Regions from separate parts of the Paenibacillus sp. B1-35 genome, predicted to be linked through region 2. Evidence: riboswitches for the same ligand, from Rfam matches in the RefSeq annotation. Region 2 holds a riboswitch; each other region holds the start of a gene.
What was found. A riboswitch is a leader RNA that binds a small molecule or an ion and turns the genes downstream of it on or off. The one in region 2 is predicted to bind cyclic di-GMP.
Positions count from the first base shown of each region.

Region 1: another riboswitch for cyclic di-GMP. It lies ahead of ACQ5BJ_RS23205 (CAP-associated domain-containing protein); the one in region 2 lies ahead of ACQ5BJ_RS11355 (glycosyl hydrolase family 18 protein).
Region 3: another riboswitch for cyclic di-GMP. It lies ahead of ACQ5BJ_RS12530 (4'-phosphopantetheinyl transferase family protein); the one in region 2 lies ahead of ACQ5BJ_RS11355 (glycosyl hydrolase family 18 protein).
Region 4: another riboswitch for cyclic di-GMP. It lies ahead of ACQ5BJ_RS16120 (MucBP domain-containing protein); the one in region 2 lies ahead of ACQ5BJ_RS11355 (glycosyl hydrolase family 18 protein).

Region 1 is NZ_JBCHVJ010000008.1:139,561-142,721, forward strand. It holds gene ACQ5BJ_RS23190 (serine/threonine protein kinase) at 1-898, shown strand, start outside; partial or broken gene ACQ5BJ_RS23195 (endonuclease V) at 1,050-1,310, opposite strand; gene ACQ5BJ_RS23200 (hypothetical protein) at 1,383-1,508, opposite strand; cyclic di-GMP riboswitch class I at 1,835-1,924, shown strand; gene ACQ5BJ_RS23205 (CAP-associated domain-containing protein) at 2,053-3,161, shown strand, end outside.
Region 2 is NZ_JBCHVJ010000002.1:808,771-811,931, reverse strand. It holds gene ACQ5BJ_RS11365 (AzlC family ABC transporter permease) at 1-235, opposite strand, end outside; gene ACQ5BJ_RS11360 (TrmB family transcriptional regulator) at 315-1,124, opposite strand; cyclic di-GMP riboswitch class I at 1,713-1,797, shown strand; gene ACQ5BJ_RS11355 (glycosyl hydrolase family 18 protein) at 1,910-3,161, shown strand, end outside.
Region 3 is NZ_JBCHVJ010000003.1:152,607-155,767, forward strand. It holds gene ACQ5BJ_RS12525 (copper amine oxidase N-terminal domain-containing protein) at 1-633, shown strand, start outside; cyclic di-GMP riboswitch class I at 1,190-1,276, shown strand; gene ACQ5BJ_RS12530 (4'-phosphopantetheinyl transferase family protein) at 1,360-2,079, shown strand; gene ACQ5BJ_RS12535 (amino acid adenylation domain-containing protein) at 2,107-3,161, shown strand, end outside.
Region 4 is NZ_JBCHVJ010000004.1:417,474-420,634, reverse strand. It holds gene ACQ5BJ_RS16120 (MucBP domain-containing protein) at 1-1,897, opposite strand, end outside; cyclic di-GMP riboswitch class I at 2,049-2,136, opposite strand; gene ACQ5BJ_RS16115 (ABC transporter ATP-binding protein) at 2,590-3,161, shown strand, end outside.

The DNA of each region.
Region 1 (3,161 bases), on a different contig from region 2:
TGCTGATATTTGTTTGAAACGAAATTTTGTGCTTCATCAATCCTATAAAGTAAAGAAAGTAATCGCTTGCAGCGAGCTGGACATTGTATATGCGGGACAGAAACTAGAAGATGAAACAGCGGTCATCGTGAAAGAGTTCTACCCGAGGCAGGTAGCTCTTCGCGACCTCGACAAGCGAACCGTCCTGTGCCGCGGGCCCTCCGTTCAACGGCAATATGATGGGCTGCAGGAAGCTTTCCTGACGGAAACACAGATACTTCAGAAATTGAGCCATCCGAATATCGTTAGCCTTGTGGATCATTTCCAGGAAAACGGAACGCATTATATGATAATGGAGTATTGCAAGGGTATTTCGCTTGAACGCTTCATTGAAGAAGGAAGGCTTGTTTCCGTGGCCGATTTTCTGCGTGACACGATACTGCCGCTCGCATCTGCACTTGAATATGTTCACGGGCGTGGCATCATTCATCGTGATATCAAGCCGGCGAACATTATCATTGGAGAGGATGGCCAGCCGAAGCTGCTCGATTTCGGTTCTGCCGTATACTATGAGAAGACGGGACATCGAATTTTTACGAGCACGGAATATTCGCCGCTTGAATTTTACTCCGAAAAATCACGGCAGGGAGTCACGTCTGACATATACAGCTTTGCAGCTACGATGTATTTTTGCCTGAGCGGACGCACGCCAAATGATGTGACGAGGCGCTTGTTTCAAGGCGCTATTCCGATGATAGGAGCAGTAGCTGGAGCAGTAGTAGGAGTAGCAATGGGAGCAGCATTAGGCGGATTTGTCGGAGCGGCTGTGAGTACGAGTCTACTGGCAAGTGCTGCTGTCGCAGTACAGGGACGAGTCATGCTGGAGGTGGAGGCGCAAAAGGTGGGCTGCATCCGCTAAAATATCTGGCCGGTTTGTTCATGCAAGGACTCATCAGTCAATACGAGCACGAGAAAGCCAAGGATGCCTATTTATAGAAAGTGGCTGCTGGGCAAGGTGTATACAAGTGCGCGTCATATAGCAAGTTCTGGCGGTCTACAAGAGCTGGTTGGCATACCGTAGGTAATGAGATTCGGTGTCCTACGGAGACATAAATAGGATTTATATGATCCTGGGTTCTTAATACGACATCAATTTTGTCAGATTGATCAAATAGAGTTGCATATTCCCCACTCTTTTGACTAGGTTCATTGGAATCTCCAATTAACTTGGTTTTACCGCATCCTATTGCTGGAATGTTAAACAATACTCCCAAATGACTTGCTAATCCGAATCGTCTCGGATGAGCGACCCCTTGTCCATCACAGACTATTGTAATAGATATTTTACTGCACGCCTGTTGATTAACCAGATAAGCTCGATCTGCCAGCGGTTTTTATAAATCTCAGCGACTTGTTCTGCAGGAGAAGACATTTCTATGTACGGAATCCACCCATTCGCCATTGATGAACAGCTTCTTTGTGCTCTGCAGGAACCCTTCTACCTTCGGACTGATCTGAATCTGTGACAAGATGCAATCCTTCTATTTGGAAGTAGTACTGTGGTCGATAACTCGTACATTACATATGAATTCCCGGAGCAAGCAGATCAATCCCATTGCGAGGTCTTTTCGTGCATAGATATTGCTGGTAGCCTGAATAAGAGAGTAGTAGATCGATCACTTTCATGATCTTTTTTTTAAATGGGGCAGCTTCATGGAAGAAGTGCATGACGAACATAAATATCGTACTGGGTTGATAGAACGGGGACTCGATGAATTTTACGTACCTATAGGCACAATTGTATACAAGCTGTTCATTTACATGTTACTATAGATGACATATAACCTGTGTAACATTTGGATAATGGCAAACCCTAGCGAAAGCAGGGGACGCAAAGCCACGGGTCTAATGCATTTCACGATGCGATGACAGCCGGGTTGCCCTAATTGCGACATTACGTGTGTCTTTTTTAGTGCTGCGCTGCCATTAGGGCGGCGCTTTTTTTGTGCTATTGTAAAGCGTCCCTGGTGTCCATCTAATTTGATCACAGAATGTAAAAGAATAGGAGATGTAATGATGCGGACACGTTGTACAGAAACCAACAACGCAATATACCAAGAACAGCATAAACACATTAAAGCAGGCAGAATGCGGCGCATGACGATTACAGCTAGCGCTGCGCTGTTGGCCGGGATGCTTATCCATCAGCCGACCCTTTATGCAGCGGACAAGCTGGTCGGTAGCAAGATTGCTGTCACGAAAACGAACAATGCTCCGCAGGCAGGGGCAGACCAACTGCAAGGCATCACCATAGGAATGAGCGAGGCTCAACTATTCCAAAAAATCGGACAGCCGGTTCGCAAGGATCTAAGTGAATATGGCTTCGAGTGGTATATTTACAATCAGGATTATAAACATTACTTACAAGTTGGTGTTCAGGACCACAAGGTCGTTGCACTCTATACGAATGCGAAGGATTCTTATGGCAGCATTGGATTCGGTTCAACCAAGCAGGAGGTAGAGGCAGCCTTCGGATCTTCCCTCAGTCAAATTAGGAAAGGCAATACGATTTACAATATGGACAACAGCGGACAATATAGCCTGTACAAGGTCGGCGACATGTATGCAACCGTGTTCTATGATCTCCATCAACGGAATACGGTGACGGCTGTCCAGTTTATTGCCCAGGATGTTGAACTGGCGTTCAAGGGGTACTTTGGCACGCCTAGCAAACGATTGCAGACAAGCTTTGAGCAACAAATCCTCGATTTGGCTAATGCTGTGCGTGTCCGCGAGGGCATGAAGCCATTGAAGTGGAATGAAAAGGCTGCGGGAACTGCTCGCAAGCATAGCGACGATATGGGGCTGAGAAGCTTCTTCGATCATAACAATCCGGACGGCAAATCCCCGTTCGATCGACTGAAGGCGGACGGAATCGTATACCAAAAGGCAGGGGAAAACATTGCTGCTGGACAGTCGAGTGCCATCTTCGTTCACGAGAACTGGATGAACTCGAAAGGACATCGTTCGAATATTTTGGGGGACTTTTCTCATCTAGGGGTTGGTGTGTACTTCGGGGGGAAATCAAATGTATATTACACACAGAACTTCGTCACGCCGAACTTCGTCGACGATAAAAAGTCCGATGTTGTATCTCCTAGCCTCAGCAAACCTAAGGTTTT
Region 2 (3,161 bases):
GCGAACTACTTGTTGCGATCATGCCTGCAGCAATAAACTGAGCTGAGCCCGCATAAAGAATTAAAGACATTAGAGCGATCTCAGCTATGCTAAGTCCCGCAGTTTTTTGGATTACGCCAGCAGCTAATCCGATACTTAAATACCCTAGTAAGGTAGGGATACAATCTTTTACTCCTTGGATAAAGCTGTCTTCATCTTTCTGAGTCGAATTCATTTGGACATTCGACAGACTCATTTCATCCCCTCCTTATTTTTAAACATTAGAAGCTAACACACTAACTACTATGAAAAAGAGAAAGAAAATACGGTTCAATTTATTTGAACCGTTTTCCAGTAACAACATGAAATAGGTTAGGGTCGTTTTTCCAAAGTGCTTCTGTTTTCTCTGGCCCCACTTCTTTCACTAATTCTGAAAACATAATGTCATGTCTGATGTATTCCATCGCAATTAACACAAGTGCAGGGTCTTCTGTTTTTACCGCCCATGCCGGTGTGTTTGGCGAAAAGTTTGCAATTAATACTTCTTCATTGTCCCGTGCAACAATCGTTAAGCGACCATTCATACGTTCCTCAGCTACTTCTGGAGCCATATAATTGTGATGAGTCGTTACACCAAGCCGAATCTCAGGTGCTCCAAAAAGAATCGAAAAAACGTGGATATCCTCTTTTATCCGCCTATCTATAGCACCTTTTACAGAAGAGACTTGCGGTTCCCAAATCGACAACCATATTTCTTCTTCCGCTTTATCGATAATGTCAATCATTTCGGCCGCAACGCGTTCATCACTGCTGATGCGTCGAATGACATCTACTTCCTGTTCACTTTCTAACGCAGATAAATTCTTTTCCAGATAATCCATAGAATTATCAAAGTCATTACGCAAGCGACGGATTAATTCTTTTGCGGGTAAGGGTGCATAGGTTACAGGGTCAGAAGGTACTGTATAAACCGCACCTTTATCCATTAATTTTGCTAACACTTCGTAAATCGTTGAACGAGGTACACCTGACCTTTTACTTATTTCATATCCGGTTATGGGGAAATTTTTTAACAGCCCTATATACGCCTTACATTCATATTGCGAAAAGCCCCACTTCTGAAGTTCTTTAAAAAGTTCTTCCATGGCAACTCCTTTAGTAGTTAGTATGTTACTTACTATAAAATAAAATGGATTACCTGTCAAAGCAATCCTGGTTCCGTTTTTGAAAAATGATCGTCAGCCCACTGTTTTATTCCTGATTCTCCAACTTATGGACGAGGTATAATTACCCAAAAACGAAGGATAAATCCTTTTAAATCCATCCAAGGAACTATTTAGTTGCATGAATTTGACTTATAAGGAAAGTTATATTCCGTTATTATTTTGCGAACTCTGGCTCGTTCACCCACACTACAATACATCTCCCATCCTCCCTAAGACCTACTGCCCAAGCCTTTCCGGACATGAAGAATCTGTAAAAAAGCATTACAAGGAGTAACAAGGGAACGTTGCAGTTACAGGCTTGATGTCCAGTATCAAACCATATGGAATTAACATACATCTCCTTATTCCATCCGAATTTCAACATGATAGATTTCAACTGAATAATAATATCGTCCTATGTTCATATATTCACATTTGAGCCGCATGACCCATTAACGAAACGCGAAACTGCTGTATATTTAACGGTGTAAACATGTATCGTTATGCAAGAGTATGCATGTTTGCACAAGCACGACTAGGCAAAGCTAGGGAAATCTAGTGACGCAAAACTAAAGGGGCTAAGGAAGAAATTCTATGCCAGCCAGATGCCGATTAATAGAACCCCATCTCTATTCGTCGTATGCGTTGTTTTTGTATGATTCATGGCGAGATGCCCCCCCCTAGCTGCCTATTAATAAAATCTATTGATAGGAAGTGAATAACGGATGAAGACTGGGAGAAAGCGGAGTGCCCGAAGATTGTTCGCAATAACGGTAATGACCATCATGATGTTCGTATCTTCGTTGGCGCCGGCTTACGCAGGAACGACTGTTTCCGCAGCACAGGAACCTGTGGTCAAAAATGCAACAAAGGAAATCCGGAATGTCATGTACTATGGCGATTGGTCAATTTGGGGAGGACAAGGAAACTTTTATCCCAAGGATATTCCGGCCGATCAATTAACCCATTTGAACTATGCGTTTCTCGATTTTGATGCCCAAGGCAACCTTGTATTTACGGACAAGGATGCGGCTGTAGAAGCGCCTGTCGGCCAGGATGGCGTTCAATGGCAAGCGGCCAATGCAGGCATCCTTATCGCCCTGCAGCAATTGCGCGCTGAAAACCCGAATCTGAAGATCGGCATCTCTCTTGGCGGATGGTCGAAATCAGGCGACTTCGCTGCCGTAGCAGCCGATGCTTCAAAACGGGCGAATCTGATCCAAAATGTCATGAAATTCATCAAGTACACAAACATGGACTTCGTGGATGTCGATTGGGAGTTCCCGGCTGAAGTTCGACAGCCCGATTTGGTCGATAATAAGAACGATGAAGGCACGAAATACGCCATGCCGGAGGACAAAAACAATTATATTTTGCTCCTGCAAGATATCAAAAACGCATTGAATAAGCAAGGAGCCGAGCTTGGTAAAGCATATGAACTGTCTGTTGCGCTTCCAGCGCCGAAGAGCAAGATTGATATCGGCATTGATGTGCCAAGACTGTTCAACATTGTAGACTTTGCCAACATTATGACTTATGACATGCGCGGCGCATGGGATGAAGTAAGCGGCCACCATACCGGCTTGTATACGAACCCGAACGACCCGCTCACGGGCAACAACCTGTCCATCGACGAGAGCGTGAATTATTTGATTCAGCAAGGTGCTGAGCCGAATAAGATTGTGATCGGGGCAGCCTACTATACTCGCGGCTGGGATAAAGTGTCGCAAGGATCCGATCCGAATCATCCGGGTTTATTCGGGGATGCGGCACTATCCGCGAAGGATGCGGATCAGACTCCATCCCGCGGCGCGGTTGGCGAAGCAGCGCTCGCTATTGGGGACGGCGGCCGCCGAACAGGGATTTGGTCTTATCGCAACCTCGACAAGCTGAAGGCCACTTACCCGAATCTCAAGGAATATTGGGATGATGCTGCCAAAGCTCCATATCTGTATGATGGGACTACCGGCGTATTCT
Region 3 (3,161 bases), on a different contig from region 2:
GAATACCGCATTATGGTCGTTCGTGCTGATCAGTCTTATGCCTTTGACACATATAGTGCGGGACTTGTGAGTTCATCAAGCTATATTCGGGTTGGAAGCCAAAGTGGCTATGTGAGACAATCGCTGACAAGCAGCTTGCGTGATGTTCAAGGGAATGTCATTCAAAAAGGTATTGCTTACCGGGTCTTTGTGCTTACGGTAGCTGACAATAGAAGCGGCTCCTCGAATGCTTTGTCTTCGCCTTCTGGTGAATTTTCCTTGGTAGATCAATCCGTGCAGGCCCCTACGAATGTGTTTGTGGCGAGAGAAGGAGCGAATGAATTCAAGGCCTACTTCTCGAAGCCAAGCAGCGACAACGGAATTGCCTATTATGGAGTAATGGTCGTTCCTTCCGTATCGGCAGATTCATTCAACCTGGATCAGGCGAATCGTGTGGGAGGAAATAATTATAAATTGGTAAGCGTGTCGGGCGATGGATCGACCATGTTCTCGTTGTCCGATAATGATGTATACGGAAATCCAATTCGCACTGGTGTTGCCTATAAAGTATTTGTGGTGTCCGTAGCGGATGGACGATATGCAACGGTTAATGCTCTCTCAAATGCCTCTAATGAAATCATTGTTGGAAACTGATAGTAAATCAAGCCAATGGCAAACAGACTGAACGGCATAGAATAATAGCATTTTATAAGAGCCTCGAATGCATTTCGAGGCTCTTATGCATTCATAAGGGAATTATTTTAGGGATAAGAGGGATTTTTATGCTGGTATTCAATGATAAGGAGTAATTTTAACATTAGGTCTTCAATCGACAATTTTGTCGAATGAAAAAAGGAGAGGAAACGAATGGAAATGTTAGAAAAAACGCAGTTTAGGGGTGTTTTTGTCGGAAAAAAGTCGAAAAAACACTTAATTACAACTAAAAAATGACAAAAAATGATTGTCCGTGTCGAAAATTTGAAAATTGATATGAAAAGGTATTAATCTTTTCATTTAAGCAGCCGATATAAAATATGGGTCTGTAGTTGGATAATTATGAACAGGTATCCAGCATGCTGATATGTAATATGTACTTTAGACCTAATCACGCGATACATGTCACAAGAACTAGTGCGTAAACAATGTTATGACATTCTTGCCTGGTAATCGATTTGCAACAATCAATGGAGACATCAAGAAGAACAACATCAGGATTAAAAGGCAAACCCAGTCGAAAGTTGGGGGCGCAAAGCCTCGGGCCTAACGTCTATTGGATTATGGCAGCCGGGCTGCCATTCGAGTTGCGGTAACCAAACAACGGTTATTTGGTGACAAGGCTATTCCCAATGGCCTTTTTTTTGCGCACAAAGGTTGGGGTAAATGATGGAAATTGTGTTGCTGAAGTGGGACGAATGTACTTCCTATAAAAACATAGCTTCGTTGATGGATCGATTTATCCCGTATGTTACGCCTGAAAAATACAAACGGTTAGACAGACTTCGAGAGCGTAAAGATCGTTACCGCGTGGTTGCAGCTGATATATTGGCTCGCATCCTGCTCTCTCGAGCGCTGAACCGATCGAACGACGAGATTGTTATTCGTACTCATTCATTCGGCAAGCCGTATATAGAGGGCAACCCGGTATTTTTCAACATCTCTCATGCCGGTGCATTCATTGCAGTGGCATTGGATAGAGCGCCAATCGGGATTGATATTGAGCAAGCAGGGGAATGGAGCATGGATGTGGCTAGGCTGATATGCTCGCCGCGTGAGCTGGAATTGCTTGCAAATACGGACGACTGCCGTGCGCGTCAGGAATTGTTTTTTTACATATGGACGGCTAAGGAAAGTGTGTTGAAGGCAATTGGTGTAGGTCTCAGTCAGCTTCCAAGCACTTTCGAAATCGTGCAGGAGACAGCCGTACCTGTACAGCGTAATCAATTATGGAAAGTTAATCATTATTATGTAAAGCAATATGTCGTTCCTGAAACAGGCTATTGTATGACTGTGTGCGCACAGCATATGGATTTTGCCAAGCAAATAGAGTACATCACATGGGAGCAGTTGACTCATTGGTTTATGAAATGGGTTGGATCGTGATAAAGGAGAGGACGAAGATTGGCTTTCATGGAATTGACAGTAGAACGATTGACAGGCTATGACGCACATTCTATTGAGCTGCCTGAGGAGACGTTGCGTCTTCTGAAGGATCATTCGACCGAGCATTCGGTCAAGTTGGAATCCGTCATATGCGGAGCGTGGGCAACGCTGTTGTCTCGTTTCTACAACTCACAGCAAGTAACTCTTCATGCCGTTCAATCGAGTAATGGCAATGGCAATCATACCGTAGTCAGCCAGGATGACGTGACCATGCAAGGAATTATGAACATTCATAACAGTTTGTTGGCTTGCACAGAAGGGCGTAACCTGACTTGCTCTGAAATAGGAATAGACAGCGATGTAGCAACATACTGCTGGTACGGAGCAGATGCTCAACCGATGCTTCCGGAGGGGACACAGGAATGCGGTTTGCATTGCTGCATCCAATCTGTTGATGGAGTTGGTTCGACACTGCTGTTTACCATGTACTATAAGGAAAATCATTTCCAATTATCGACGGTGGAGAAGCTGGCGGAGTATTTCCTGCAACTGTTGCAGGAAATGGTTAAGCACCCTCAGAAGCGCATTGGCGAACTGGAGATGTTAACGGAGCAGGACAAGCACCAGTTGATCGAAGGAATGAATCAGACTCGGGTAGATTACCCGCATACATTTACAGTTCCGGCACTGTTCGAGGAGCAGGCGCAGCTTCATCCTGACCGGGTAGCTGTAAAGGAAGATGGCCGTGACCTGACATATCGTGAGCTGAATGTGCGTGCGAACCAATTAGCGCGCAGATTGCAGAGTCGGGGCATTGGCCGTGAGCATTCCGTCGGGATTATGGCAGAACGAAGTGCGGAGATGGTTATAGGGATATTGGCTATCCTCAAGGCAGGGGGAGCTTATGTACCTATTGATCCGGATCATCCTCAAGATCGCATTCAGTACGTTTTGGAAGACAGCCGCACGAAGCATGTGCTGTTAAGCCGTTCATCACAGGCGGATTTGCCTGCTAACATGGAGCTTATCTATATTGATGACCCGACACTTGCTGATGAGTCAGGAGATAATTTGGCATCTAT
Region 4 (3,161 bases), on a different contig from region 2:
CTTTGACGGTATAGGTTATTTCCGCCTTTTCAGGCGTGTAACCCGGAATATCCAGAGCTTTCAACGTAACGGCCTCGCCAACTTTGCCTGAATGAGAAGTGTCGTCGTCAGCAATGGACTTGCTCGTATCTTTATCGACGAACTTGATACTGATAGGAAGATCCATCTTCTTGTAGAAGAAGGTGTATTCGTTGTCCTTGGCCTTGAACGTGTACTGAACCTCAGTCTTCTCAGGTGTGTAACCTGGAATGTCCAGAGCCTTCAACGTAATCGTCTGTCCGATTGTGCCGGAGAGAGAAGAGTCGTCGTTAGCGATGGATTTACCTGTTTCTCTATCTACGTACTTAATCGTTAACTTATGTGGAGCTAGCGCATATCCGAACCATATGGTTTTATTAGGCTCCTGAATCGTTAACGTTTCTTCTGTAGGATCAGTACCCTTTTTCAATACATAGTTATCAAGCTTCGGAGCAGGCACCTTGTATTTCGGCCCTATGTCCAGCGCGTCCTTGCCGTTGACGGTGAAGGATCCACTGTACAACTGCTCTGCAAGATCCACACGTTCAACAACCTTGCCGTCTGCGTTAATAGGCTCGCCTTGGTCATTTACCTTGTAGCCTTTCACAAGTATGGAGCCTTTGCCGAAGCTGACTTGCGGCACTTCAAACTCTTTTGATGTACGTTGTTGATTCACATCTGTGTATTCCATGGTAGTTCGCCCGTTTGTCGGGTAATTGACATCGGCGCTTGGATTTTTGGAAGAGTCCATTTTGATGGTATATGTCAAGGTTGCCGGACTTCCTTCTACGATGTTGCCAACGTCCCATACAAACGTTTCAGAAGCTGCATCCCATTTCACTGTCCCTTGAGATACTTTATAGTCTTGATTTTCAACAGGCGCATTACCCTTGAAAATAAGGTTAAACATTTCACCCATCGGATCCTTGACTACAGCATTTTCAGCCGCGTAAGAGATTTTCCCTGCCAGTTCAGAGAAAACCTTCTCCAGCTCCGCACTGTCAGATGGGTAATAGTTGTTTGCTGAAGCGCTGTTTTTTAATACATATACAGCGTTAGCATCATTGCCGACCTCAAGCCCGATCGAATAAATGTTGATTCCTGCATCCTTGGATGCCTTGGCTTGAGATATCGTAGGAATTCCATTGTCCTTAACCGTATAGTTGCCTATCGTGTATCGATCCCCGAACAAGCCAGAGGATAATTGATAGCTGTTGCCTGAACCGATAGTCTTGGTGTAGTCAAAATCTGATAATACAAAGTTGTACTTATTGTTGGGCCATGAATAAGAGGCAGCTTTTTTTGCAGGAGAACTGAACGTTGGCGCACCGTCGCTGAGCAGCACAATAAATTTATTTTTGGCTGAACTCTTGGTAGCTAATAAACGATGTGCTGTGTAGAGAGCGCTTTGTATGTTTGTCCCTCCGGAAGCCGAGATACCCTTAATATTGTTCAGGAGCTGCTGTTTATCATTCTGGCCAAGGAATCCGGATGATGTGTCCTCTGAGCTGGTGCTAAACGTGACAAGAGCAATTCTTGTTTTGACGTTGGAAAAAAGCAGCGTATTTACAAATTTCTCTGCTGCCTTTTTGGCATTGTCTAACCGTTTGTAGGATCTCATACTGTCTGACTTGTCTAAGACAAGTACGACATCGGTGTCACCGGCTTCAACGTTCTTCCCTTCGGCGGTTAGAGTAATCTGCCATTCTCCCGGCGTCCCGGTTGGCTTCGCTGTCTTGCTTAATTTCACAGCACCTGGTTCTGGCCAGATTGGATCTTGTGCGGCTGCATCTGCACTTTGCAGTGTGTGAGGAATAAACCCGAAGAACACGGCAAATACGCACAGCCATGTTACAGCTAACTTTACTCTACGTTTCATTCAATTCGCCACCTCATTTTTTCATTTTATTCCTCCCTTAACTACAGTGAGTCCATGCCTCCTCATTCTTATTTATATAGCTCAACGGAAAGTTAATTCCGTCGGAACCTCACATAAATAAAAAAAGTCCGGCTGCAATAACGCGATCGTTAGTTGCAGCCGGACTGTCATAGGTCATAAGACCGTTAGACTCCGAAGCTTTGCGGCCTAATCTTTCGATTAGTGTGCCCTATGAGATTTAATTAAGTGCTTCGTAAATGTAAGCGTAGATGACTGAGATCCTAGGCATAGGGAACTATCATGCTCAATATAGGTTAAGAGGAACAATTTGTCAATGATAAGAAAATACTAGTTGGTATACATACTACAAGTATTAACCTACTAGAGTTGAATCATACATCGGACAGAGTGTCGTATCTTACTCTATTACGAGAAATTGATATGCTAGTGAATTCAGATATAGAACATAAATATTCATTTGAATCGCCGCCATGTCCATATGATAATAATTAGAGTAGTAAGTTAAAAGACTGATTTGCAAATTCACATATGGTGTATACAGCCGGTAAAACAATCACCCCATAGGGCTTAAGATTTTTGTAAGGATTGAGTAAGGAATAAGAGAACACTGTCTTATACAATAACTATGAAGACATCGGGAAATTGGCAACTGAGTGAGAGGAGATACTGCCATGACGTATCTAGTACGTACACATCATCTGTCGAAGACGTTCCAAGACAAAGAGGTCGTCTCGAATGTAAATATGAATATTCGCCAGGGAGAGATCTATGGATTTCTAGGGCCGAACGGGGCCGGCAAAACAACGATCATGAAGATGATCACGAACCTAATTAAGCCTACGATTGGTCAAATCGAATTGTTCGGAGAAACATTAGCTCCTGATTCCTATCATCTGCTATCCCGCATGGGGACAATTATCGAATACCCCGTATTTTATGACAAGCTGTCGGCGAGAGATAATCTGGAACTGCATTGTGCATATATGGGGTATCACAATATGCATTCCATTGATGAGGCACTGGAGCTTGTGAAGCTTCATCATGTTGGAAATAAATCGGTCAAGGACTTTTCATTAGGAATGAAGCAGCGCCTCGGTATCGCGAGAGCAATATCGACGAAGCCGGAATTGCTTATGTTTGATGAGCCTATTAACGGACTGGATCCGATAGGGATTAAGGAGATCCGGGATTTGCTGCTTATGCTGAGCAAGCAATATGGCACGACAATTTTGATATCCAGTCA